3 regions of the Candidatus Clostridium eludens genome follow, and region 1 is predicted to be linked to each of the others. Evidence: riboswitches for the same ligand, from Rfam matches in the RefSeq annotation. Region 1 holds a riboswitch; each other region holds the start of a gene.

Region 1 (6,362 bases):
TTAAATAAAATTTCTAAATTAAGTGATAATAATAAAAGGAAAGGGTTAATTGCTTCTTCTGCAGGAAACCATGCCCAAGGGGTGGCTTATGCTGCAAACAGGCTTGGAATTAGAGCTACAATTGTTATGCCTGAAACTACACCTCTTATTAAAGTACAGGCCACTAAAAATTATGGAGCCGAGGTGGTACTTAAAGGAAAAGTTTATGATGAGGCCTATGAAGAAGCTAAGAGATTGGAAACAGAAAAAGGATATACTTTTGTTCACCCTTTTGATGATTTAGATGTGATGGCAGGACAGGGAACAATAGCACTTGAAATTATAGAAGAATTAAAGGATGTGAATGCCATATTGGTACCAATAGGCGGCGGGGGATTAATAAGTGGTATATCGGTGGCTGCCAAGTCAATTAATCCTGATATAAAAATAATAGGTGTCCAGGCTGAAGGGGCAAATCCAATGAAATGTTCTTTTGACACTGGGAAGCTGGTTAGTGCAGAAAATATTGATACTATTGCAGATGGTGCAGCAGTGAAAAATCCAGGGAAGTTAACATTTCAGGTAATAAAGAAATATGTGGATGAAATTGTTACAGTAAGTGATCATGAACTTATGGAAGCTGTGTATATTCTCTTAGAAAAGCATAAGCTTGTGGCAGAGGCCACAGGCGCAATGTCTTTAGCTGCATTAAATAAGTTAAAATTTAAGGATAAGAAAGTGGTATCTTTAATAAGCGGTGGGAATATAGATGTGGTAACAATGTCTGCACTTTTAAATCATGGTCTTGTTTCAAGGGGAAGAATATTTTGTTTTTCGGTTAAACTTAAAGATACCCCAGGACAACTTCTACAAATATCAAAAATTTTGGCAGAAAAGCGTGCTAATATAATAAAATTAGATCACAATCAGTTTAAAGCTATTGATAGATTAAAGCATGTAGTTTTAGAGGTAACAGTTGAGACTAATGGTCATGCGCATATAGAAGATATAGTTAAATCTCTAAATGAACACGGATATAATATTGATAAGGTATATTAGAATATTTTTATCATTAGTGTAACTATTTAACTATGCTTCGTTAGCCTAGTTAAATAGCTGCACTATAATAAAATATTGGGATTTATTTCATTTTAGATGAATCTTACCTTTATATTATGTGTGATATAAAAGTACCTAATACAACGCCTCCAAGGCTTAAGAATAGATTTAGGCAAGTATTTAAAGTAGCTAACATAAGACTGCCGCTGTTAAAAAGGGTAATTGTTTCATAGCTAAAAGTTGAGAATGTAGTAAGTCCTCCCATAATGCCCGTTGTAAGAAATAATCTTAAATTAGGAGAAATCAAGTTGGTTGTGAGACTTAACTCCATTATGAGTCCTATTAAGATACCACCTAGTACATTAACTATCAAAGTTCCGTAAGGCAGTTGAGTACCAAATAATTTTGGAGAGTGTATGGATATTATGTACCTCAAAGAAGCACCTATAAACCCCCCTATACCTACATAAATGATTTTCTGCATTTTAATCATCCCCCAAAAAAATAAAAATCTCCTACTCTTATGTTAAGGTAGGAGTCATTAGCATAAAGCATTTAAAGATGAACCCCATCATCTCTATTAAGTATACTATATTTAATAAAAATGTACAGTATTCTCTTCAGAATTATTAGGTGTATTAATAAAAAAGTCTTTTGGTTATCTTCTATATTCTGTTATAATTATTAATGTTGTATGCTTCTTATAATGACAAATATAAAAGAAAGTATATTGTGAGTGCTTTTTTAAAATGCATTAAGTAACCGGTTTCTTAGCATTTAACCGTGTAGTATAATGTATATTTGACAATACTAATAAATAAGAGTAATATAAAAATGGCAAATGCCAATATAGATACAGGAGATGATTTTATGTCAGATTGTAATTCATGTCCATCAAACAGTGGATGTAGTAAAGATAAGGAAAGTTGTGGTATTGAAAACAATCCTTACAATAAAGTGAAAAAGGTAATTGGAGTTATGAGTGGTAAAGGAGGAGTAGGGAAATCATCAATTTCTGTCCTTATAGCTAGGCAGTTGAAAAAACTTGGATATAGTGTAGGAATTCTAGACGCGGATATAACAGGTCCCAGTATTCCAAATTTAATGGGCTTAAGTGGTAAAAGGGCTGAAACTACAGACGAGTTTATATTACCTGTGGATACTCAAGATGGAATAAAGGCTATATCATTAAATTTACTTTTGGAAGATGAAAGTCAGCCGGTTATATGGAGAGGGCCGGTGATAGGTGGTGCAGTTAAACAATTATGGACAGAGGTAATATGGGGAGAACTGGATTACCTAATAATTGATATGCCTCCTGGAACAGGAGATGTTGCACTTACTGTAATGCAATCTATTCCTATAGATGGTATAGTTATGATATCTGTACCTCAGGATTTAGTTTCTATGATAGTTTCAAAGGCTGTAAATATGGCAAAAACTATGAATATTAATATAATAGGTGTTATTGAAAATATGAGTTATATAACCTGTCCAGATTGTGGCAAACAAATAAAACTTTTCAATGGGGAAAGTACAGATAAATTTTTAAAAGATATGGATCTAAAGCTTTTAGGGGAGCTTCCTATGCTAAGTAGTGTAAGTAGTTTATCAGAACAGGGAGATAAAAGTATTAGCGAAAATCTTGAGGCGATTTTTAATCCTATTGTTAATAATATTATTAGTAGTTTGGATAAAGTATCTGTAGAGAAATAGCCGCAAATATATATGATTACATAATAATTTTAGGATAAAAAATAAAGATAGCTTCTTTTTATATGGGCAGCTATCTTTATTTTTGTAAGATTAAGTCGGCTTATATAAAATTATATCTGTGTGTTAAAGGATCCAACCATTTCTTGAAGATCGGTAGAAGAGTATTCCAGATTATCTGTTACTTCTTTTAATCTTATTGTTTCACTTAAAATATCTTCAAGTAGGCTTAGAGATTCTTCGCTTCTACTTGCCCCCTTAGCAGTTCTTTTATTTATTTTTTCTGCAGATTCATTTATATGTACTACCATATTATTTATATCATCACTTTCTTTATTAGTTATTTCAAGTATAGTTTCCATATTTTTTGTTACATCATTTATATTATCTGTAATATATTTAAAAGAATCTATACTATTTTTTACACTATCCGTAGAAGTTTTTACTTTAGAATTAATCTCGTTAATATCTTTAAAAGTGTTGTTAGTTTCTCTCTGAATATTAGAAACTAAATTCCCTATAGATTGGGTGGCTTCTTCTGTTTCAAGTGCTAGCTTTGATATTTGCTCAGCTACAACGCCAAATCCTTTTCCTGATTCACCTGCCCTGGCAGCTTCTATAGTAGCATTTAATGCTAAAAGCTGAGTCTGCTGACTAATACTGCTGATACTTGTGACTACTCTTGTTATGGAGTTTGAATGATTTTGGAGCACAGATATTCTATCTAAAGTGACTTTCATAGTTTCTTCAAGTTCATTGATTGAAGTTAGAACATCATTTGAAAAGTCATTTGCCTTATCAGCGTGATGGCTGGTATTGACAATTTTATTTGTGACCTGGTGAATGAGAGAAGCCATTTCTTGTATTGACGCTGATAAACTATTAAAATGTTCTTTGGTAGTTTGAAATATATTATTTTGTTTTTGGGAAATAGATACTAAGCCGTCTACGGTCTTAGCTACTGTATCCATGTTTTCTTTTATATTATTAGTTAAATTTGAAACTGATTTAATAGAGTTCTTTGATGTTTTTGAAGAAACATCTACTCTTTTTATCAGAGTCATCTGATTGTTAATAAATTTATTAAACCATCTTGAGAGTTCTCCTATTTCATCATAGGAAAGTTTATCTACTCTTTTAGTCAAATCTCCTTCTCCTTCAGCTAACTTATGAAGTATGTCCACAGTTCTATTAAGTGGTGTTACAACTAATTTTTGTGAGGATATATAACTGATTAAGGTTATTAAAAGCCAGGTTATAATTGAACTTATAAAACCTATGGTTGGATTAAAATGATAGGCTATAATGTTTATTATTGTAGCAGCAGCTGCACTGACTGATATTATACCAGGTATTTTTAAATTTATGCTTTTAAAATTATATATTTCAGCTATGTCCCCTTCACACATCATTCCCCATATTTCATTGCTATAGGGAGGATTTATTAAAGTACCTTTACCTCCTACCATTATATGTCTGTAATCTGGATAACCGGGCCAGCAGTCTAAGTTATCTCCGTTTTTAATGGTATTTTTTACTCCCGGATGTAAATCACCTGTTTTGGGATCCGTAAATCTTATTTCAAATTCTGTATGTTTTTTAATTTTAACAATTCCCCATTTTGAAGTTCTAACTCCCTCCTTTAGATTATCACCCATAGTAAATGTATTATCTTCAAATCTGCTTCTTGATATGGCAGTTCCAGGCAGTATATCTCTATCTGTTTTTACCATGAATAGATAATTATCCCCTGAATCCTTATAGACGTGAGTATCTTCATCCTGGATTACATTACTCATGTTATCATTAAGAACTCTGCCTAAAAGTATTTTTTTGTGTTCAGAACAATCTATGTATGGAAGAGAAAATAATAAAGTTACTTCATCAGCAAATTTTTTTTGGCTTAAGTCTATGTCTAGGGTGTTTTTATCTTCATAAGGTCCATACATGAGTCTTTCACCTTTTAGACCTTTTTCATAATTTGGGAAATTATTCATGGTAAGGCCTATATGTTTACTACAGGTGGATTGGATTACTTGTCCAGTATCATTTAATATGAAAAATTCACAAAAATCTTTATACTGATTTAATCCTTCATTTAATTCTTCCAGTAATTTATGATCATTTTGTTTAAAACATCGTATGATGTTACAGGTATTTTCTAATTGCATCCATTTGTCTTTGAACCAGTTTTCTAAAGCCTTTTTTCTACCTTTTGATATACCTTCAAATACTTCTTCAGATTGTTCTTTGATTTTTTTGTTTATTAGATGCATAAATTTTAGTTTTATCATGGGTGTAAACTCCTCTTTTCTAATTATTTATATTATTTTATGCTAAAATAGTATCTCGAATTTATTAATATTCTACACCATTTCTAAAAATCCTTTAATTGATTTTAAAAAATATAATAAAATAATATAAATATCCTATTATTTTTAACGATATGTGAAAGCTAACAAAACAGAACTTTTTCTAAAATATATACATTTTAGAAAAATGCTGATATCAGGAAAATAAAAATGTAAAATAAAAGGAATTTTTTAAAATTATGTGTAAAAAATAGTGCAAAAAGAAATATTATAATTTTTAATATATTTAAGCTCGTATTAAAATTTTATTTTAATTTATTAAATAATTAGATATATTTTCTTAAAAAAAATTAATAAATTAGTGATAATTATCATAAATATTATTATATATCATAAAATTATTTATTAAAAAAGCTATAAAGTCACAATGTAAATTACAGAAAATTAATATTTTTATATATAAAAATATTAAATAATGAAAATATTATTGCAATATAAAAAATTAAATTAAAATATTATAATTTTTTTATTATTAAAATATACAATAAAAATGTAAAAAATAGTGCAGCTATTTATGTATAAAAATATAGTTATTTATCGTGTGAAAATGTTTTTATATAAGTTATTTTTATTATGATTAATTTAAAATTTGTTGACAGAAATATGACTACAAAAAATTCAAAATTATTAATGCATATTTTTATTGCACCATCAGATATGTATAATAACATTTGCAATATACTTCTCTAAATTTCTGTATATGCATTAAAATTTGCAATTATTAATATAACCACACATAAAATAATAAATTAATAAAATTATAATATTACTATTGATAATTTGCATAAAAGTTAGTATTATATAAATAAGTTTTTTAAAAGCTGTTAGACAAAATACGTTTAAAAAACTTATAATTTTTTATTAATTTATTTTTTTAAAGGAGGTATTTTTATGAGTGTGAATGGAGCAGATACTGTATTTGTACTTGTTAGCGCGGCGTTAGTACTATTAATGACTCCAGGGTTAGCTTTGTTTTATGGAGGAATGGTTAGAGGCAAGAATACATTAAATAGTACTCTTCACAGCTATTCGGCCATGGCAATAATATCCATACAGTGGATACTTATAGGTTATACATTGTGTTTTGGAAAGGATATTGGCGGATTTATAGGTGGTTTTAATTTTGCAGGTTTAAAAGGAGTGGGATTTGCACCAAATGCAGATTATGCAGGTACGATTCCGCAGCAGGTGTTTATGGCATTCCAGCTCATGTTTGCAATAATAACTCCTGCACTTATA
Region 2 (6,362 bases), on a different contig from region 1:
ATATCAACGTGTTACAGGCCTTTTAATTTTACTTAAAAACAGGCCTTTATTTTAAATAGATTAATACTTATTTTATGCTATACTAAAATTAAAAGTTATTTAGAAAGGAATGTTTATATGGTTAAAATGACTTGCATTGTCTGTGGTATGAAAATAAATGAAAAGAATTATAATTTTAATAAAGAAGCATTTATAAATTCAAATAGTAAAGAAAACATAATGTATTGCCCATTTTGTGGAGCACAAAGTGAATATTTAATAGAAGATGGACAAGAAATAAAATATGATAGAAATAAATTGAATCAAAATGATTTAAAAATAATAGATCATGCAGCTAAATTGGAAGTTTTTAATGGAGATTTTTATAAGAAAGCTTCAGATATGGCGAAAGATGAAAATGTAAAAAGTATGTTTAAGGCTTTATCAAGCATAGAATATATGCATGCTAGAATTCACAAGAAAATAGCCGATATTAAAGAAATTCCAGTACTTAAGGAGATGGATTATTCAAAATATAATACTGATGAAGCTTTGCTTGCAGCAGCTTGTCAAAGAGAAAAGCATGCTGTAGAGTATTATAAAAAATATGAAAAGGAGATTCATGAAGAAAACATTGTAAAGATATTGAATGTACTTTCGAAGGTTGAAGAAGAACATATAGAGCTTACAGGTGAATAACTTGTGGAAGTCCCTTATACAGTTGGTAAAGATAAAGTTGGGAGAAGGAAGCTTAAGGAGTTGATTGTAACTTATTATTAGGATGTAAAGAGTGCGTAATTATAATGGCACTCTTTATATTTTTAAACTTTATATTTGATGCATAAGTGACATTTCAACAACTTTACTTAAATACTCCCTTGCGTGGCTTATTGACATCCCACAATCCGTTAATGTCTTTACTACATTAGGATGGTGTTGTTCAAGCATCCCTACAATCTCTTGTGTATCTGATTTTATTCTTTCCATATCTTTTTTTGGTATGTCCATCGTACCTGGCATTTCTTGGTTTATATCTGGTTTCTTCTCCAAAGGTGGCAGCGTGCTTTCTTTATGAGTTTTGTTCTCTTCAAATTTTTCTTTTCCTTTAAAAATAGGTTTGGGTTCCATACGCATCACAGGTGGGTACATGTTTCTATTAGCCATCATACAATAACAACGCATTGGTGTTATTTGTAATGGTGGATACATGTATTTATACATAAAAGCCTCCAGTAAAATTTTTCTCACAATAGTATACTATTCAAAAAACTGTTATTCGGAATGTTTATATTTGGATTTTTTTCTAATTTCTCTGAAATGCTGGTATACTAGTATAATGAGGAAAAGTATGTTTGAATTGTAGAATGTTAGAACAGAAATTTATCATGATTATTGCTTTTGTATTTTTATGCTTGTATAATATTATATATAGGTGATGGAGTTCGCCTTTAAATGCTTTATGCTGATGACTCCTACTTCTCAAAAGAAGTAGGAGCTTTTTATTTTTAGGGGGGGATTTTATGCAGAAACTGTTTTACGTTGGTATTGGTGGGTTTATAGGCACTTGTCTGCGATATATTATATCATATTACTCACCTAAATTATTCGGAACACAATTGCCATATGGAACACTAATTGTTAATATAGTTGGAGGTATCTTGATTGGCTTTATTATGGAATTAAGTTTAGTGACTAATTCAATTTCGCCAAATTTGAGATTATTCCTTACTACTGGTATTATGGGTGGGCTTACTACTTTCTCTACGTTTAGTTACGAAACTATAAATTTTTTTAGCAACGGAAGTTATGTGTTGGGTACTTTAAATACTTGTTTAAATTTATTTTTAAGTTTAGGAGGAGTTGTATTTGGTAAATTTCTTTCACATATGGTATAGAAAAACTTATTTTAAATAAGCATTTTTAGATATGTAAAATACTGAATATTTTGTAGTCTTTTTATTAGGAAACATTGGCTAAATTACCAGAAGAGCAAATAACACTTGGAGTAAAATAAAATTCCATTTTAAGGGGGATTGATTAATATTATGAATAGTTTATTGAGAATAATAGTTGGAGAGCAAGAATATACTGCTAATTCACATAATGTCTATCAATGGATAAGAGAATTCTTATGGAAGAAAGGATTTCCGGGGTTGACAATTAGGCGTAGCGAATTAAGTCTTGATCATCGAAGTAGGCTGCATTCATTTACACTTGAAGATGTAGCATTTAACAACTTGGCTGTTATTTTAGAGACAGTTGCTAGTAATAGCCAAATAGAAAAAGTGAAACAAGAACTTACTGAGAATATGATTCATGGTCAAGTGAGTGTAGTTAAAGGAATGGGGGAGAAAGATATGGAAATGCATGATTATTTTGTTGTCAAAGTTTATACCAAAGAAAATAATTCGTGGTTTAAAAAAGAGGAGCACGAAAAAGTCTTAGATTTTTTACAAAAGAAAAATGTCATTTGGGCTACTATTACTAAAGGAATTGTGGGATATGGTAAAGACAGAGTTGTGCATAAGCAACGGTTATTTTCTTTTAGTGAACAAATGCCTATTGTAATAGAAAGTATTGTTGCTTCTAAGTACTTAGAAGATTTGCTAAAAGAACTCAAGATCCTTGTTAAGGAAGGTGCTATATTTACAACACCAGTAGATGTGATAATGGATAAATAATAAGATGTAGTAACTAAAAAGTTTTAAGTTGCATGCAATGTAATAGAAGGTGAATTAATTAAAGTATAGAATGTATAGTGATAAGGTTTTATATTAAAAAGCCCTGGAATTAACTAGGGCTTTTATGAATTAAGATAAAACATAACCAAATGAGATAATTAAAGTATTTTTATGAGTATTAATTATTATATCCAATTTATCTTATTTAAAACAAAAGAGAGTTTTTATACTCTCAAATTTTTTTATGTATAATAAAAGCAATCAGGTTTTCTTTTACCAGACTGCCTTGCCACTTCTGCCTTAAATTTTTCATAAGCCACTAAAGCCAAGCATATTAAGTTAATGTCATCAACCTAATTGGAATATAACCACTATTTATGAGGTTACTTTTAAATCGTACATCTTTTCTTGCGGTTGGAACAGATACAAAAGGAGTTACAGTTTGTACATTTTGTTCATATACGTTTAATTCATTACCGTTCTTAGGATTAGTATCTATGTATATCATAATATGTCCTTTGCCCCCACCATTATCAAGGAGTAAAGCATCTCCCGGCTTTAAATCCTGCCATGAAATTTCATTTACGGTTTTTCCATCAATTTTAGTATGATATTTAACGGCATTAAATAAAGAAAGGGTAGTTTGTCTATTTATTCCCCAACATATGCTCACAAAACCAGCACAGTCATTTCCGTATATAACATTAGAATTGCTTATTTTTGATAAAAAGTCATTAATAGAAGTTGCTTGATAATAAGACATACTATAGGGTATTCCATAATATGTCTTACCCTTTATGAAGGTGTAATGACTATATTTATCAAATAAATTATATTTAGGAATCCAGCTAACATTGGCCATTTCATAAGCCTTATTAAGTACTTCTTTGCGGTTAATAGTGCAAGTGGAAATATCATTTTTATTGTAGTTTACAGCATTATCATTTAGATTAAAGGTAGGTATATTGATAGTGGTATTATTTTTTCTAATATTCATAGATGTAGATTGTGTAGATATAAATATAAATGTCATAAGTATAAAAATGAAGAAAATACTTATAGATAGTTTGATATATTTAAATATACTCATAATTCAAATCTCCTATTCCTAGGTATATATAATAATATTATTATTATAACTAAAAAGAATTTATGATATATATTTACTATATGTAGTTGTATAATTTAGTATAAAAACTAGTTATAGGCTTTATTTTTATTTTTTTCTAAAATTAAGCAGGGTTTCAGAATTTTATGAAGAAGATTTAAATTAAGAGGTGATAACATTGAACTGTATTAACTTAGAAATGGCCTTTGGAGAATACAAAATCGGAAAAATAAGTTTGATTGAATTTTTAAGAATTCTTCCCGATGAAAAGGAAAGAGCATTTGAGGAGTGGATGGTAAGGTTAATATCAGAAACGGTGTCTATTGAAAAGGATTTGATTAAAATCTTAGAAGAAAATCAAGAAAGTCTTAAAGTTCTTTATAATGCTTTTTATTGTATTTGTACGTACTACAGGAAAGAAAAAAATATTATTAAGTATAAAGAAATTCTTGCACGATATGAATATTGTTTTTCTGAAAATCCTACGTATAGTTATTTAAAGGCAATGTGTTTGATGCAGCGTGGTACAGAAGCAGATATAAAAGAGGCAATTAAGTTATCCCAAAAATCCATGGAATATGTTCCTGACAATGTAGGTATAATTCATTGCTATACGGAAGTTGTTGCTAAAGCTTTTGAAGAAAACATTCTAAGTTTAAAGAATAATAAGCTAAAGTTAAATGAAGCTAAAAAGTTATTGTTAAGTAAGGTATTAAGAGAAACATACGATTATGCTAAATTTCATTGTACATATGGAAGATTACTTGGAATATCAGGAAATTATATAGAAGCGGCAAAAGAAATAATAAGTGCTATTGATAAAGAAATTTCTGATGGTAATTATTATTCTTTAAGAATGGCAGAATACCAAAGATATTTAATTCAAGTAACTTCTAAAAATTATGAGAAAGCCATTCTTCAATTTGAAGATTATAACTCTAATATGGATAGATGGAATAGAGAAATGGGAGCGAATATAGCTAACTCTATTGAGAAGGTACAAGGTGCTTTAAATAAAAATTTAGAATCTTTAGGTTTTTTTGCAGCTTTGGTAAGCTTTATTATTGCTTCTGTTCAAATTTTAACTAATTTAAATTTTGAAGATGCTTTTGAATTGATTCTGGCATTAGGCGGAACCATGATGATTGTATTAAGCGGTTTTGGTATAATACTTAATGGTTGTATGTATATTAAGAGGAGCAAGGTTGTATTTGTCATGGGTGTTATAACTATTATTCTAGCATTGGTCATTCATAAGTTTATTCAATAATTTCTTAATACTTATATTATATGAACCTCATTCCTTTGCTTCATTTTGTTTCATATTACCTGTTATAACAAAATAAAGCAAAGGGTTTTTGTTCTTTAAATTATTTTGTGAAACTTAAATTGATATAAATAAAATAACAATAATACTAAATATTGTTGTAATAATTCCTATGGGTAAACTTTACTAAAAATATATATCTGAAAATTCAATAGCAGTGGATTGGATAATTCTGTTATCACCACTAAAAAATGGATTACTGATTTCCTTAAATACAGTTTTTTCATAATAGGTTTCATACTTATCTGAAGGAAGTAATACGGTAAAAGTGCTGCCTTTACCAGTTATGCTATTTAATAATATTTCACCACCAAGAAAATTAACGAGAAGTTTTACAAGATGAAGCCCTAAACCAGTACCTTCAGCTTGACGTGACAAACTACTATCTACTTGTCCAAAACGTTCAAAAATGGTTTTTTGTTTATCTTCAGGTATTCCTAGACCTTCATCTTGTACAGTTATAGAGATCATATTTTTGTTCTCATATTTCTTTATAGAAAGAGTTACAGTAATTGATTTTCCACTTGGAGTAAATTTCAAAGCGTTAGATAATAAATTAAGCAAGATGCGTTCCAGCTTCTCTTCATCAGAGTAAATATTCTTCTGCGGCAAATTAGTATTGAATTTCAATATCACATTTTTTTGCTTTGCATATAATTCAACTGAATTTACAATTGCCTCAATAACATGTACAATGCTAAAGTAACTTTTATTCATCTTTAGGTGGCCTGAATTAATACGAGCAATATCAAGTAAATTATTAACTAGGCGAAGCTGTCTATTAATATTTTGTTTAATGGTAGTTAAATATTTACGAACCTTTTCAGTTAATTCTTCTTTATACATTAAATCAATTGCTTGCAAAGCTAAATTTATAACTGATATAGGAGTTTTGAACTCATGTATCATAAGGTAGAAAAATTCATCTTTTGATTTCAGCGCTTTTTCAAGAACTTTATTTTTGTCTTTCTCTGTGTCTAATAATTTTTCTAAATGAGTTTTAATCTCTTTTTGATTTTTTATCAATATGGACAGGGGAACATATTCATTACATTCTGAATTGAATTGCTTAATTGCATTCCTAGTATTTTTAAATTTTTTTATGTGGCTAGCAACTATATTTTCTTTTCTTATACCCCAAATTCTATATATTTGGCCTGTAGTATCCTCCATGGGTATCAGTTTAATAGAAAAATAATTTAATTTAGACTTAAATTTTTGGCATACCTGAAACTCTATTGGATTTTTTGTTTTTATGCACATTTTA
Region 3 (6,362 bases), on a different contig from region 1:
ACTATTTAATATCACAAAACCATGGATTTTATATCATCACACAATTTATTATATTACCTTATACTTTTCTATATTAGTTATCATACTTAATATTATTGCTATAACTGAACATATTGCTCCAAAATAAAATGGTGCTGATGGAGAAACTCGATCCCATAGCAAACCCGCAATAGCACTTGCTGGAATGGCTAATAATCCAACAGAAGCATTATATAATCCAAAGGCGGTTCCTCTTATATTTTCACCAACTAAGTGAACTACAAGAGACTTTGCTATACCTTCTGTTGTTGAATAATATATTCCATATACAATATATAGTACCCATATGTGCCAGGGAAGTTTAGCAAGAGCGAAACCTACATAAGTTAGTGCATAAAGAAACCATCCTAATCGCATAACATTAATTCTTCCAATTTTATCTGAAAGAATTCCACTTGGTATAGAGAGTAACGCATAAAACAAATTAAATACGGCTATGATTATTGGAATTTTAATAGGAGATATACCTACATTTTCAGCCCTCAAAATTAAAAATGCATCACTACTGTTACCTAATGTAAATGTAAGTATAATAATGAGAAATAACATAAATTTTCCTTTTAATATGGTTCTATCAAATTTAAACTTTACTCCTACATTTTCTCCCACTTTTTCTTTAACAAATATTCCAATTATAATAATTGTTATAAATGCAATAATTCCTGCAGCTATAAATAAATATCTATACTTTTTTATTTCTCCATATACAGCAAATTTTAAAAGTAGGTATGTTGTAATTAGAGGTCCTATAAAAGAACCCAAAGTATCTAATGTTCTTTGTAATCCAAAAGCAAAACCTGTTTTATTTGCTTTAGATGATTTTGCCACAAGTGCATCTCTTGGTGCGTCTTTTAATCCTTTCCCTACGCCATCTAGCAACCTTAACCCTAAAACACTAAAAGCACCTGTTGCTAAGAATAGAATTAATCTTCCTATTGCTGAAAGTAAATAACCTATAAAAACTATTGATTTTCTTTTTCCTATCTTATCCGAGATAATTCCGGATAAAATTCTGAAAATACTCACTATAGTAGTCACTGCTCCCTCAATAAGCCCTATAGTACTTTTATTTAGTCCTAGGATTTGAGAATAAAATGTTGGTAAAACAGGCGAAATCATATCTTGACTTAACCCCCCAAAAAATGCCACCCATCCTAATTTCATAACATTTTTATTAGCAATATCATCTATATTATTTGACAAAGTTCTTATCTCCTTTTTTATAAAAATAAATTTCAAATTTTTAGTTGCCACATCACTTTTCCTTGCTATTTATCCATTATCATATTTACTGGTGTTGTAAATATAACACCCTCCTTAACAATGATTTTAAGTTCATCTAATAAATCTTTTAAATATTGAGAAGCAACAATACTTTCTATTACAATAGGCATTTGTTCACTAAACGAAAACATGCGTTGTTTATGCACAACTCTATCTTTGCCATATCCAACAATACCCTTAGTAATTGTAGCCCAAATAACCTTTGTATTTTGAAAAAAATCTAAAATCTTTTCGTACTCTTCTCTTTTAAACCACAAATCATTCTCTTTTGTATAAACTTTAACAACAAAATAATCATGCATTTCCATATCTTTCTCCTCCATTCCTTTAACTACACTCACTTGGCCATGAATCATATTTCCAGTAAGTTCTTGTTTCACTTTTTCTATTTGCCTATTACTAGCAACTGTCTCTAAAATAACAGCCAAGTTGTTAAATGCTACATCTTCAAGTGTAAATGAATGCAGTCCACTTTGATAATCAAGGTTTAATTCGCTACGCCTAATTATCAATCCTGGGAATCCTTTTTTCCCTAAAAATTTCTTTATCCATTTATAGGCATTATGTGAATTAGCAGTATATTCTTGCTCCCCAACTATTATTCTTAATAAACTATTCATGTTATTAATGAATTCCCCTATCCATTTTATGTTATAAAAGCTTCTATTAAGTGGATAAAAATATTTGTATAAATTCTATAACCATCAAAATATATAAACCTAATTATATATAAATCTTACCTTTTTAATTTAAATGGTGTCATAATAGAATCCCTACCTAGTTCTTCTTCAATTCTTAAAAATTGGTTATATTTAGATACACGCTCTGTCCTTGACATTGAGCCAGTTTTGATTTGTCCTGCACATAATCCTACTGCAAAATCTGCAATAAATGTATCTTCTGTTTCTCCAGATCTATGAGAAATCATGGTAGTATAACCTACTTCCCGTGCCATTTTTATTGTTTTTATAGTCTCTGTGATAGTTCCAATCTGATTTAATTTAATTAAAACTGAATTGGCAATGTGTTTTTCAATACCTTTTTTTAAAATGGAAGGATTCGTAACGAAAATATCATCTCCTATTAATTGAATTCTATTTCCTAATTTTTTAGTTAGGAATTCCCAACCGTTCCAGTCATGCTCAGAAAGTCCATCCTCTATTGATATAATAGGGTATTTATCTATTAGCTTTTCATAATATAAAGTCATTTCTTCGAATGATAATTCTTTTCCTTCAAAATTGTATATTCCATTTTTATAAAACTCACTAGCAGCTGGATCTAAAGCAATAGCGATATCTTTTTCAGGTGTATATCCTGCCTTTTCAATTGCTTGAATAAGTAATTCTATAGCTTCTTCACTTGATTTTAGATGAGGAGCAAATCCACCTTCATCTCCAACTGAAGTTACCAGTCCTCTTTCACTTAACAAACTTTTTAACGTATGATATGTTTCAGCAATACTTTCAATTCCTTCATGAAAACTTGAAAATCCTATAGGTGTGATTAAAAATTCTTGAATATTAATTCCAGAATCAGCATGCTTACCACCATTAATAACATTAAAGAAAGGAAGTGGTAATTCTATATTAATACCTCCTAGATAACGGTAAATTGGAATCCTTTCTGATTGAGCAGCCGCACGACAAACAGCCATGGATGTACCCAAAATGGCATTTGCACCCAAATTCATTTTAGTAGTTGTTCCATCTAAATCAATAAGTATCTGATCAATCATATCTTGATTAAAAGGAGATAATCCAACAAGTGCTTCTCTTATAGAACTATTTACATTTTTAATAGCTTTTAAGACACCTTTACCGCCTAGCCTTTTTCCACCATCCCTCAATTCAACTGCTTCTTTATCACCTGTTGAAGCACCTGAAGGAACGCTTGCTCGCCCTAAGCTTTCATCATTCAGTAGAACATCAACTTCAATTGTGGGGTTTCCTCTCGAATCAAAAATTTCTCTTGCAGTTATCATCTGAATTTTTTTACTCATAAATCTTTCCTCCTAAAACAAATTATAATAAATTTACATAACTAAATATAACTAATCCCAAACAAATGGCAATAAAACATTAATTCCCAATAGTAAGTATTTCTTGTAATTTCACTTCTGCTGAAAAAAATAGATGACTCCTACTTTGAATTCAAAGTAGGAGTCATCAGCATAAAGCATTTAAAGGCGAACTCCATCACCTATTTATAATATCATACTATAAAGTTGAATAAATGATAAAAATGAATACCACTAATATTTAATTATAATAATTTTCGAGATTTTTAAATGTATTTATATATTATGCAAAATACTAAAAATTATTCTATTGAATGGTAATTTAATTTTAAACAGTGAAGATGAGTATAGAACCCTAGCAGATAAATATAAAATCCCTTGCACAGAAATCTACGCTAAGCATTTAACTGGAGATATTGCGTTAATAATTGCAAATATAGAGTTTGGCGAGAACTCCAATAATGCTACTGGAATACTTAATAAAGGTATCGATACTAAAGAAATCAATCCTATTTTATCGTAATATTTGCCAATAAAGATAGCAAACGCTCCGTCTACTGCCATTGCTATTGCATATAAAGTAGGTATTAGTGCTTCACTTAATACCTTTTGTGACATGATTTGAGGAGTTATCTTTGAGAGCATTTAAGGATGGAGAAAACCTAATTGGATAAATTCCTAATAATTGCTCTGATTTTTTACAATAAAGGCACTTAGCTTTTGACTAGATGCCTTACACAATACATGTTAGGTGTATATTCTATGTTTGTTATTATATCATCCCAATATTTTGCAAAAATAAAGCTTAGAGTAGTAAAGCTGCTCTAAGCTCTATATCATATTTTACCTTAAGTCCTCCTCATAAGCCTTAGCCGTTTTATTGCCACCTACTGTTCCAGCTTTTCTAGCAATTAAATCTCCATTATAGATTTTCTTTGAGCCTATTCCAATTTCTTCATCCGGTTCTCTTTTAAACTTAGCTACTTTGCCTGTTACTACTAAATTACTATTGTTACGTGCCATAAGAAACACCTCTTTCTAGAGCAATTTTAAATGCTACACTTAAAGTTTGTGTATTTCTATAAAAAATACTCTAGGTAATTGAATGGATATAAGGAAATAGATATAAAAATAAGTTTAAATTTATAAATTTATAACTGAATATATCATTTTTCACTACCCGTTTTGCCTGTAATTCAGCAATAATGTTTTAGGTATATACGGCATTATTAAGGACTTTTGTATATATAATAACCTAGTCTATAAAATTTCATATATTACCTGTTTGTGGAATGATGAGGACATGTTCTTATATGGTCATCCACCATACCAATTGCTTGCATAAATGAATAGATAGTAATCGGTCCCACAAATTTAAAGTTCCTTTTTTTCAGATCTTTGCTAATTTGCTCTGATAAACTACTTTTATTAGGAATATCACTATCAGATTTCCAATTGTTTATCAACGGTTTAAAATTCACATAATTCCATAAAAAATCAGAAAAGGTTCCATACTCTAACTGTATTTTAATAATTGCTAAAGCATTATTTCTTACAGATTTTAATTTTGATAAATTTTTAATAACATTAAATCTTGTTCTGATATCTCCTATTTTTTCATCACTTAACTTTGAACAATATACAACATCAAAATTGTGAAAAGCTCTTCTATAATCTTCTCTTTTTGAAAGTACCATATTCCATGATAATCCAGATTGAGCGCCTTCTAATGTAAGCATTTCAAATATGTATGAATCATCACGGCTTGGTACGCACCACTCGCTGTCATGATACTGCAGCATCATTAGATTTTTTCCTGGCCATAAACAAGAATTCATAAAAATCCCTCCCCAGCATTTACGTTTTTTATTATACCTGATATAATATGACGACACTATGTCATGTTTCATTATGAATTGATCTAATTTACCACCTTTTTTGACAGCTTGTCCTGGTTGAACTAACACTACTCCCACAAAACTTAAAATTAAAATATATCAATACTTTTAGAATTGAAAATCTTCTAAGGGATTAACAATTGATAAATTCTTTCAGCACTTGACCGATGCACTTTATTCCTATAACAATTTTATCCTCTGGCATATTTGAGTAGTTAATTCTAAAATTATTTTCTTTTCCACCATTTGCAAAGAAGGAACCGCCTGGAACAAATGCAACGTTTCTTTCAAGACATTTTCCAAGTACATCTCTTGCATTTATCTCCGCTGGAAGTTGAACCCACATAAATAATCCACCATGAGGCCTTGTAAATGTAACTCCTTTTGGGAATTCTACTTCCATTGTTTTTATAGCTAAATCACGTCTTTTCTTATAAACTTTAAGAATTTTAGCTATATGTTTATCAATATCATATAATTCAAGATACTTCGCTATATCCCTCTGAGCCATTGTATTACATTGAAGATCAGTAGATTGTTTTACCAGCACATACTTTTGTATAATCTCTTTCTCTCCTGCAATCCATCCAATTCTATAACCTGGGCAAAATATTTTTGAAAAAGTACCCAGACATAAAACATTTCCACTCTTATCAAACGATTTTACAGATGGCAGTTTATCACCTTCATAACGAAGTTCACCATAAGGATTGTCCTCAATAACGATTATGTTATACTTTGTAGCAAGTTCTGATAATCTTTTACGTCTATCAATACTCCATGTTCTCCCCGTAGGATTTTGAAAATCAGGAATAACATAAATCAATTTAATTCTTTCAGTAGTTTTGAGTATCTTCTCAAGTTCGCCTACGATCATACCATCTTCATCTGTAGGCACTTCAACAAATTTACAGCTATATGCTTTAAAGGCACTAATCGCTGCAAGATATGTAGGGCTTTCACATAGTACAATATCTCCTTCGTCTAAAAAAACCTTTCCTGAAAGATCAAGAGCTTGTTGTGAACCATGTGTAATTAATACATTTTCATACTCAAAAGAAGTTCCTAACATTGTATTCATTCTATTTGCAGCCCATTTTCTCAAAGGATCATAACCCTCT

Evidence for each region. Region 1 has a riboswitch for fluoride ahead of crcB (fluoride efflux transporter CrcB). Riboswitches for the same ligand answer to the same signal wherever they lie in the genome.
Region 2: it holds a riboswitch for fluoride, as region 1 does, so the genes downstream of both, crcB (fluoride efflux transporter CrcB) here and crcB (fluoride efflux transporter CrcB) in region 1, are expected to answer to the same signal.
Region 3: it holds a riboswitch for fluoride, as region 1 does, so the genes downstream of both, eno (phosphopyruvate hydratase) here and crcB (fluoride efflux transporter CrcB) in region 1, are expected to answer to the same signal.

The regions. Positions count from the first base shown of each region.
Region 1 covers NZ_JBJHZX010000001.1:180,118-186,479, reverse strand. Annotated here, with positions in the region: gene ilvA (threonine ammonia-lyase) at 1-1,038, shown strand, start outside; gene crcB (fluoride efflux transporter CrcB) at 1,148-1,531, opposite strand; fluoride riboswitch at 1,564-1,623, opposite strand; gene ACJDU8_RS00765 (Mrp/NBP35 family ATP-binding protein) at 1,909-2,754, shown strand; gene ACJDU8_RS00760 (methyl-accepting chemotaxis protein) at 2,865-5,045, opposite strand; gene ACJDU8_RS00755 (ammonium transporter) at 6,015-6,362, shown strand, end outside.
Region 2 covers NZ_JBJHZX010000024.1:59,144-65,505, forward strand. Annotated here, with positions in the region: gene ACJDU8_RS15870 (metal-iron-binding protein) at 118-678, shown strand; gene ACJDU8_RS15875 (hypothetical protein) at 808-1,200, opposite strand; fluoride riboswitch at 1,402-1,461, shown strand; gene crcB (fluoride efflux transporter CrcB) at 1,500-1,874, shown strand; gene ACJDU8_RS15885 (DUF190 domain-containing protein) at 2,025-2,660, shown strand; gene ACJDU8_RS15890 (NlpC/P60 family protein) at 2,995-3,750, opposite strand; gene ACJDU8_RS15895 (hypothetical protein) at 3,947-5,038, shown strand; gene ACJDU8_RS15900 (sensor histidine kinase) at 5,222-6,362, opposite strand, start outside.
Region 3 covers NZ_JBJHZX010000008.1:55,328-61,689, forward strand. Annotated here, with positions in the region: gene ACJDU8_RS07220 (MFS transporter) at 49-1,242, opposite strand; gene ACJDU8_RS07225 (DUF190 domain-containing protein) at 1,308-1,943, opposite strand; gene eno (phosphopyruvate hydratase) at 2,060-3,325, opposite strand; fluoride riboswitch at 3,476-3,535, opposite strand; gene ACJDU8_RS07235 (small, acid-soluble spore protein, alpha/beta type) at 4,187-4,366, opposite strand; gene ACJDU8_RS07240 (DNA-3-methyladenine glycosylase I) at 4,621-5,181, opposite strand; gene ACJDU8_RS07245 (aminotransferase-like domain-containing protein) at 5,375-6,362, opposite strand, start outside.